Regions from separate parts of the Streptomyces sp. NPDC085481 genome, predicted to be linked through region 4. Evidence: riboswitches for the same ligand, from Rfam matches in the RefSeq annotation. Region 4 holds a riboswitch; each other region holds the start of a gene.
The links. A riboswitch is a leader RNA that binds a small molecule or an ion and turns the genes downstream of it on or off. The one in region 4 is predicted to bind cobalamin.
Positions count from the first base shown of each region.

Region 1: linked by a shared signal. The riboswitch ahead of ACIGEZ_RS20055 (energy-coupling factor ABC transporter permease) and the one ahead of ACIGEZ_RS00325 (cobalamin biosynthesis protein) in region 4 are both predicted to bind cobalamin.
Region 2: linked by a shared signal. The riboswitch ahead of ACIGEZ_RS16780 (acyl-CoA thioesterase) and the one ahead of ACIGEZ_RS00325 (cobalamin biosynthesis protein) in region 4 are both predicted to bind cobalamin.
Region 3: linked by a shared signal. The riboswitch ahead of cobN (cobaltochelatase subunit CobN) and the one ahead of ACIGEZ_RS00325 (cobalamin biosynthesis protein) in region 4 are both predicted to bind cobalamin.

Region 1 is NZ_JBITTJ010000009.1:43,497-45,687, reverse strand. Features, by position in the region: gene ACIGEZ_RS20060 (MFS transporter) at 1-888, opposite strand, end outside; cobalamin riboswitch at 1,149-1,332, shown strand; gene ACIGEZ_RS20055 (energy-coupling factor ABC transporter permease) at 1,362-2,075, shown strand; gene ACIGEZ_RS20050 (energy-coupling factor ABC transporter substrate-binding protein) at 2,072-2,191, shown strand, end outside.
Region 2 is NZ_JBITTJ010000007.1:51,315-53,505, forward strand. Features, by position in the region: gene ACIGEZ_RS16775 (methylmalonyl-CoA mutase family protein) at 1-849, opposite strand, end outside; gene ACIGEZ_RS16780 (acyl-CoA thioesterase) at 953-1,330, opposite strand; cobalamin riboswitch at 1,480-1,635, opposite strand; gene ACIGEZ_RS16785 (questin oxidase family protein) at 1,696-2,191, opposite strand, start outside.
Region 3 is NZ_JBITTJ010000002.1:283,619-285,809, forward strand. Features, by position in the region: gene ACIGEZ_RS07145 (cobalamin biosynthesis protein CobG) at 1-839, opposite strand, end outside; cobalamin riboswitch at 1,001-1,135, shown strand; gene cobN (cobaltochelatase subunit CobN) at 1,176-2,191, shown strand, end outside.
Region 4 is NZ_JBITTJ010000001.1:57,977-60,167, reverse strand. Features, by position in the region: gene ACIGEZ_RS00325 (cobalamin biosynthesis protein) at 1-779, opposite strand, end outside; cobalamin riboswitch at 813-948, opposite strand; gene ACIGEZ_RS00320 (hypothetical protein) at 1,090-1,311, opposite strand; gene ACIGEZ_RS00315 (anion permease) at 1,328-2,191, opposite strand, start outside.

The DNA of each region.
Region 1 (2,191 bases), on a different contig from region 4:
GATGAGGGCCGCCGCACCGACGGCCCCGCACGCCAGGAGCGCGGGCAGCCACTCGGCCCGCCCGGGCCGGGCGGCCCGGGACCACCCGACGCGGCCCACGATCCCCGTGACGCCGAGGACGGCGACCAGGACCGCGGCGACGGCCGGTCCCAGGTCCAGCGGCCCCGACCCGTACAACGCGAGATACGTGTTGACCGAGGCGATCCCCGCGCCGAGGAAGAGTGAGTAGCCGCACAGCCAGGCCGTCATGCCCCGCGGAGCCCGCACACGGCCGGCGGGGGACGCGGGCGGCTCGGGATCGGCGGGCAGGGACCGGTGCGCCCACCCTGCGGCCAGCAACGCCGCGCACGCGGCCGTCCACACGGCGGCACGCCAGCCCAGACCGGCGGCGAGCCCGGCCAGCGGAAGTCCCGCCGCGAAGGCCCCGAGCTGCACGCCCGACTGCTTCATGCCGGTCACGGCTCCGCGCCGGCCGGGGGCCACCGCGGCCAGGACGGCCTTGTTGGTGGCCGGGTTGGCGAGCGCCTGCGGCACCCCGCCCAGGGCCACCGAGCCAAGCAGCAGCCCGGCACCGGGAGCCGCACCGATGAGAGCCAGGGCGGCGGCCGAGGCCACCAGCAGCAGCACCAGCGAGCGGCGAGGCCCGGTCCGGTCCACGATCCGCCCCCCGACCGGGGAGAGGAGGGCGGCGGTGCCGAAGCCGACGGTCGTGGTCAGACCGAGCACGGCCGGCGAGACACCCATGTCGTCCACCAGACGCGGGCCGAGCGCCCCCAGCAGGAACAACTGGAGCATGGAGAACGCCATCGCGCAGGTGAGCAGGGCCGTGAGCCGCGGATTCGCCCGCCCGTCCGGCGGGGCGGCCGCCTCCGTCCCGTGTGACACCACAGATCTCGTCTCCGTTTCTCGCGGTGCGCTGGGGGTGATACGAACCGGTCGGACAGTCAGTCGTGGGCGGTCTTCCGCGGGTTCCCGACGACCCCTATGGCGTGAAACACACCGCGCGGCCACCGGCCGGGCGGGGCGGCTCCCGAGCCATCGGCCCCACGGCGCCCGGTCGGAGCGACCGCGCTGCCGGCGCCTCCGCGCGCCGTCCGCGTGCCCCGTCCGCGCGCCTGGCTCCGCTTGTCACTGCCCATGAGGGCCCGTTAGGGTCGCCACGCCTTGGTGAGCGGGAAATCCGGTGCGAAACCGGTGCGGCCCTCGCCACTGTGACCGGGAAGTCCGGCTCCAGCCCTCGCGGGCAGCCACTGGGTCCTCGGACCCGGGAAGGCGGAGCACGGGCGGTGGTACCCGTCAGCCAGGAGACCGGCCAGGGCACGTCAACCATCCACGAGGTGCTGGAGAGGGTTCGCTGAACCATGCACATAGCCGAGGGTTTCCTTCCTCCGGCGCACGCGGTCGCCTGGGGCGTCGCATCCGCGCCGTTCGTCGTCCACGGAGTACGGTCACTCAGCCGCGAAGTGAAGGAGCACCCGGAGAGCACGCTGCTCCTGGGCGCCTCCGGCGCTTTCACGTTCGTGCTGTCCGCTCTGAAACTGCCTTCCGTCACCGGTAGTTGCTCTCATCCCACCGGCACCGGTCTCGGTGCCATCCTGTTCCGGCCGCCGATCATGACGGTCCTCGGCACCATCACCCTGCTCTTCCAGGCCCTGTTGCTCGCACACGGCGGTCTCACCACCCTGGGCGCCAACGTCTTCTCGATGGCGATCGTGGGCCCCTGGGCGGGCTACGGCGTCTACCGGCTCCTTCGCCGGTACGACGTCCCGCTGATGGTGACGGTGTTCTTCGGCGCGTTCGTCGCCGACCTCACCACCTACTGCGTCACGAGTGTGCAGCTCGCGCTCGCCTTCCCCGACCCGAGCAGCGGTTTCGCGGGGGCGCTCACCAAGTTCGGCTCCATCTTCGCCGTCACGCAGATCCCGCTCGCGGTCAGCGAGGGCCTGCTCACCGTCCTCGTGATGCGGCTGCTCGTGCAGTCCAGCAAGGGCGAGCTCACCCGGCTCGGCGTGCTCGTGACCGGTGGCAGGCGGGACCGTCGGGCCGACGCCGACGCCGAGGCGGTGGCCCGATGAGCCGTAACGCCAAGATCAACACGGTGCTGCTGCTCCTCGTGGCGGCCCTCGCCGTCCTGCCCCTGGCCCTCGGCCTCGGCGACCACAAGAAAGAGCCGTTCGCCGGAGCGGACGCC
Region 2 (2,191 bases), on a different contig from region 4:
GGCGCGCAGCTTGGCGATGGTCAGGAACTGGTCGGCGGTGGCGGCGTACCGGAACTCCAGCTGCCCGAGCGCCTGTTCCACCGTCAGACCGCCCTCGGTGAGCGCCCGCAGATAGGCGACACCGGTGGCGAGCGAGCTGCCGAGCTCCTGCGCGGCGGAGCCGCCGGCCTCGTGGTACGGCAGGGCGTCCACGGTCAGCGCCCGCAGCCCCGGGTACCCCTCGGCGCAGCGCCGGGCCAGACCGACGGCGGCGGGGAAGCCGTCGCCGTCGTACGCGGCGCCGGTACGGGCCTCGGTGCCGAGCGGATCGGCGCCGAGGTTGCCGCGCACGGCGTCGGTGCCGACCCCGCGCCGCCCGTGGATGTCGAACAGCTCGTTAGCGGCGGCCACGGTCTCGGGACCGGCGTCGAGCACGACGGGGGCGAGGTCGAGGTACACGTTCCCGAGCACCCGGTCGAGCCCGGCCGTCGGGATGCCGCCCGCGCCCACCCTCAGCCACAGCGAGGTGACGCCGTTCTCCAGGTCCGTCAGGACCGCGTCCGGGTCGGCGGTCGTGTGCCGCTGGCGCACGTCCCAGCCGCCCGCGGTGTTCCCCTCGGCCCGGCTCGCCCGGACGAACGGCGCGAACCCGGGCAGGCCGGGCTCGGGCCCGGCGTCGCCCTCGCCATACAGCGGACGGGCCCGCAGGCCGTCCTCGAGCGCGGTGGACAGGACGTCCTCGGCCTCGGTCTCCGGAACGTCCTTGCCCGACCTGCTCAGTACGCCCGCCACGAGGCGCTGCCACTGGGCATGGGTCGCTGCGGGGAATTCGGCGGCCAGCGAAAGGCCGTCGTCAGGCAGCACAGTCATGCTCGGATGCTAGGTCAGCGCGTCAAAGGAGCAGCAGGGGAAACCGCTGTGACCTTGACCTCCCCTGATCGACCTTGAACGCCGAGCGGAATCCGTGCTCATGTCAGGGGGCATCGGAAACGGGCACTCCCTCACCACGCTCGAGGACGGGCACGGCCCGCGGACGTCCCTCGGCGTCGATCGCGACGAAGGTGAGGAAGGCGGTGGCGACCTCGGCGGCGGGACCGGAGCTGTTCCAGCGCTCGGCGGTGACCCGTACGCCGACGGTCATCGACGTCCGCCCGGCCCGCTCGAGTCCGGCCTCCACACTGAGCAGGTCCCCGGCCCGTACGGGAGCGAGAAAGGTCATCCGGTCGACGGAGACGGTCACGGCGGGCCCGTCGGCGTGCCGCCCCGCGGCGGCCGCGGCGGCGTCGTCGATGAGCTTCATCATCACGCCGCCGTGGATGGTCCCGTAGAGGTTGGTGTCGTGCTCGCTCATGATGTGGGCGAGGACGACCCGGGAGTCGTCCGGGGTCTTGGCGGTGCGGGTGGTGGGACGCGTGACGGTGCGATCGGCCACGTCAACTCTCCTTCGCGAGTCGCGGCAAGGGCTCCGCGCGCACGGGATGCCGGCGCACGGGCAGCGGCAGGTCTTCGGACTCGCGAGCACGCCCACCGGGATCACCGGCGGACACCTACTGGCCGTCGCTTCCCGGACCCGTGCCGGGTCCAGTGCTGTGTGACGGCGGTCGTTCCCGCTCACCGCTGCGGGGCAGTCCCGGATTCCCACCGGGTTCCCTCTTACGACGCATCCCGCCTGGAGGACGGGGCGAACCAGCTGCACCGCCAGCCTACGACAGGCCGCTAGCGCAGCGGCTCGCTCAGTTCGACGGCCCTCAGGGCCGCTGCCAGGGCCTGCTCGTCGCCGATGTCGAGGGCGGTGTCGGTCAGTTTGACGACGTGTTCGTCGCCGTGGGCGAGGGCCAGTTCGAAGACCTCTTCGGCGGTGCGGGACCCCGGCGGCACGAAGGCGACGGGGGCGTCCGGTGCGTACATCGCGGTCACCGCGGCGGACGCCGTCCAGGCGGCGTGCAGGCTGGGTGCCCACAGGGGCCTCGGGAGGGCGGGCAGGGTGCGCAGGACGGCGTTGGGGGCCGTGGCGGCGTGGACCAGCATCGTCTCCTCGCCGTGGCCGTGGGTGGCGTAGCGGTGGGTGGCCGCCCGCACGAGTTCGGCGAGGCGGCGACGGGCCTCGTCCGGGTCCGTGACACCGGCCGCCCACACCGGCAGGCCGGTGACGCGGTCGAGCCGTGCGGGGAAGGCCCCGTCCCGCTCGGCGACGGGCACCACCGCGTCGAGG
Region 3 (2,191 bases), on a different contig from region 4:
TGAGCGGCGGTCAGCCGCCCGAGCGGCGCGAGGACGTGCAGGGCGCGGGGTCCGAGGGGTCCGGGGAGGAGCGGCGGGGGTACGGGCCGCGGGAGTACGGGTACGGGCTCGGCGCCGATCCCGGCGCGCGCCAGGGCGCCGGCCGGGTCCGGTCGGTGCCCCTCGGGCAGCTCGCGCACGCGCCAGGCCCCGTTGCCCGCGGCCCGGGCGGCGTCGAGGAACGCCCCGGCGGCGGCGAGGGCGGCACGGGGCGCGTCGGCGGCGGCGATGCGGAGGACCGGCCCGCCGACGCGCAGCAGCACCGTCGGCCCTTCTGCGAGCAAGGTCACATCCCCGCCGAGCCCCGCGACATCGCCCCGCCCGTCGTCCAGGACGAACAGGAACCGCCCCGAGAGCGCCGCCGTCCAGGGCTCGGCGCACAGCAGGGCGTCCAGCTCCCGGGCCCACAACTGCACGTCCGCGTACCCGAGTCCGTCCAGCCCCGCGGCCGGCGAGGCGACGATGTTGCGGGCCCGCTCGTGGGTGGGGGAGGGCAGCAGCCCGGCCCGGTCGAGCAGGCCGGCCAGCGCACCGCCACAGCCCTCACCGAGCCCGCGCAGCTCCACGTTCCCGCGCGAGGTGACGCTGACGCACCCGTCGCCGAGCGACTCCGCCGCGTCGGCGAGGACCTCGACCTGATGCGCCGTCAACCGCCCGCCGGGCAGCCGCAGTCGGGCCAGCCGGCCGTCGTCGGCGGAGTGCAGGCGCAGCGCACCCGGGCAGGCGTCGCCGCGGTCCCGTATGAGAGGTTCGCCCGGTTCGGGCGAGGTGCGTGGGGTGGCCGGCATGGCGGCGAGCATACCCACGGCCACGTCCGCTCCCACCTGCTCGGACGACGGGTGTGACGGGCGCGACGCGGGGGACGCGAGGTGCCGCGGCGGGCCCGGCGCGGCGGCGCCGCCCCCCGGCGGTGTGACCCGGCCGACTCCCCGCCCCCGCCCCACCGACCGCGCCACGATCTAGGATGCAGATCGGCATGGGGTCCCAGGACCCCGGGGAGGAAGCCCGGTGTGAATCCGGCGCGGTCCCGCCACTGTGAGCCGGTCCCGTGTTCCGGGGCCGGTGAGTCAGGAACTCCCGCCGTCCATACGACCACCCGGGGCGCGGACAACCCCGAGGAAGGGCCTGAGCTCGCCATGCTCCTGCTGCTGTCGCACTCCGACACCGACCTGCTCAGCGCCCGAGCGGCCACCGCCGCCGCGCCCGACTCCCCGGTCCGGTACCGGTTCGCCAACCCCGCCCGGCTCCCGCTCGCCGACCTGCCCGCCCTGCTCGAAGGCGCCGAGCTCGTCGTCGTCCGCCTGCTCGGCGGGCTGCGGTCCTGGCAGGAGGGCCTCGACGCGGTCCTGGCCGCCGGGAAGCCGGTGGTGGTGCTCAGCGGCGAACAGGCGCCCGACGCCCAGCTGATGGAGGCGTCCACCGTCCCCGTCGGCGTCGCCACCGAGGCCCACGCCTACCTGGCGCACGGCGGCCCGGGCAACCTGGAGCAGCTGGCCCGGTTCCTGTCCGACACGGTGCTGCTCACCGGTCACGGCTTCGAGCCCCCGGCGCCCGCGCCCACCTGGGGCCCGCTGGAGCGCGTCTCCAAGGCCGCGGACGGCGCCCCGACCATCGCGGTGCTCTACTACCGCGCCCACCACATGAGCGGCAACACCGCCTTCGTCGGCGCCCTGTGCGACGCCGTCGAGGAGGCCGGCGGCCGGGCCAAGGCGCTGTACGTGGCCTCCCTGCGCGCCCCCGAGCCGGAGCTGCTCGACGAGCTGCGCGGCGCCGACGCGATCGTGACCACCGTCCTCGCCGCCGGCGGCACCAAGCCCGCCGAGGCGCAGGCCGGCGGCGACGAGGAGGCCTGGGACGCGGGCGCGCTCGCCGCGCTCGACGTGCCGATCCTGCAGGCGCTGTGCCTGACGGGCTCGCGCGCCGCGTGGGAGGAGAACGACGAGGGCCTGTCGCCGCTGGACGCGGCGAGCCAGGTCGCCGTCCCCGAGTTCGACGGCCGGCTGATCACGGTCCCGTTCTCGTTCAAGGAGATCGACGAGGACGGCCTCCCGGCATACGTCGCCGACGCCGAGCGCGCCGCCCGCGTCGCCGGCATCGCCGTACGGCACGCCCGCCTGCGCCACATCCCGAACGCCGAGAAGAAGCTGGCGCT
Region 4 (2,191 bases):
CCGAGCGCCCCCGCGAACGAGGCCTCCACCGGGCCCGCGTTGGGGCTCGGGTGCTTCGACGCGTCCGTACGCCAGGACCTCAGCGCACCGCGCGGATTCCCCCCGGCGACGGTGGCGAGTACGGCGGTGAGCCGGGCGCCCGGCCAGCCTGCGAGGTCGTCCAGGCGGGCCGAGGCCCAGCCGAACCGCCGGTACCGCGGGGACTTGTGGCCGACCATCGCGTCCAGGGTGTTCACCGCCCGGAAGCCGACCAGGCCCGGCACGCCCGCGACCGCGCCCCAGAACAGGGCGCCCACGACGGCGTCGGAGGTGTTCTCGGCGACCGACTCGACGACCGCCCGGGCCATCGCGGGCCCGTCCAGGGAGTGCGGGTCGCGCCCGCACAGGTGCGGCAGCCGCTCCCGGGCCACCTCCAGGTCCCCGGCCGCCAGCGCCCCGCCGATGGCGCGGGCCTCGCGCCCCAGCGTCGTACCGCCGACGACGGCCCATACGGAGGCGGCGGTCAGGGCGATCGAGGCGGTGCGGCTGCCCCGTACCGTACGGGCGGCGAGGGCGCCGAGCGCCACGGTCGAGCCGGCGCAGAGGGCGGTGTGCAGGGCGCCGCGGCCGCGGTCGTCGCGCCACAGCCGGCGCTCGACGGCGGCGGCGGCGCGGCCGAACGCGGCGACGGGATGCCCGCGGCGGGGGTCGCCGAGGAGCAGGTCGACGGCGAGGCCGGCGGCCGCTCCGTACGCGAATCCGCCCGGGAACGGGGGGCTGGCACTGCTGCGGCCGGGCATGGCGCTAGGTCCTCACTCAGGGTCCGCGCCCTGGATCGACGTGACCGGCGGCGAGAGTTCCTGACTCCCGGACCGCTCGGGTCCGGTCACAGTGGCGGGACCGCGCCGGATTCGCACCGGACTTCCTCTGCTTGCCGCCGTAATGGCCTCGGCAGTCCACCACGCTGCGCGAAGAGCCGTCAACTCACCTTTGACCTGCGTCGGGTCACTGTGCGAAGCGCCACAGACACGACGGCCGGGCGGCCCGCACGCGAGGTGCGGGCCGCCCGGCCGGAAGGGTGTCGTGCCGGGCACGACGAGGTGTCGCGGGTCAGACGACGATCAGGTAGATGCCGTACGCGACGGCTGCCGCGCACAGCGCGAAGCAGGCGTAGGCGCCGGTGCGGGCCAGGGTGGCGGAGCCACCGTTCGCCGCGGCCTCCTCCTGCTTGGAGAGGCCGACGACGCCGAGGGTGAACAGGCCCACGAGGGCGACGGTCGCCACGAGGCTGACTCCGAAGACGGAGCCGAGAGCTGCCCAGTCGATCTTCATGCTTGGTTCCAGTTCCTTAGACCGCGGCGGCGGGGGCCGGGGGAGCGGCCGGGTCCGCCGGGCTCGGGGCGGGGATGGTGGTCTTCAGGTCCTCGTCCGTGACGGCGGCGACGGAGCCGGCCGGCGGCGGCGGGGTGACGGCCGCGATGGCGGTGGTGACGACGCCCGCGGGCTCGGCCTGCGCGTCCAGGTCGTCGGCGGTGACGTTGTGCTGGTCGACCGGCTTGCGGCGGGACAGCGACCAGATGACGCCGGAGCCGGCGATCAGGAGGATCGCGACGGCGACGATGCCCCAGGTGCCCTGCTTGGTGAGGAACTCGGCGGCGGCGCCGACCAGGCCCGCGGCGGGCAGGGTCAGACCCCAGGCGACGAACATCCGGGTGGCGGTCGACCAGCGGACGACACCGCCCTTGCGGCCGAGGCCCGCGCCCATCACGGCACCCGAGCAGGACTGGGTGGTGGAGAGGGAGAAGCCGAGGTGCGAGGAGGCCAGGATGACCGTGGCGGCGCTGGTCTGGGCGGCGAAGCCCTGCTGCGGCTGGAGGTCGGTGAGGCCCTTGCCCATGGTGCGGATGATGCGCCAGCCGCCGAGGTAGGTGCCGAGCGCGATCGCGAGACCGGCGGCGACGATGACCCACATCGGGGGGTTGGAGCCGGGGGCGAGGACGCCGCCGGTGACCAGGGCGAGGGTGATGATGCCCATCGTCTTCTGGGCGTCGTTGGTGCCGTGGGCGAGCGAGACGAGACCGGCGGAGGCGATCTGGCCGGCCCGGAAGCCCTTGGCCGTGGCCTTCGTCTTCGGGTTGGCGCCGATCCGGTAGGTCAGCTTGGTGGCGGCCATCGCGGCGAGACCGGCGACGATCGGGGCGGCGACCGCCGG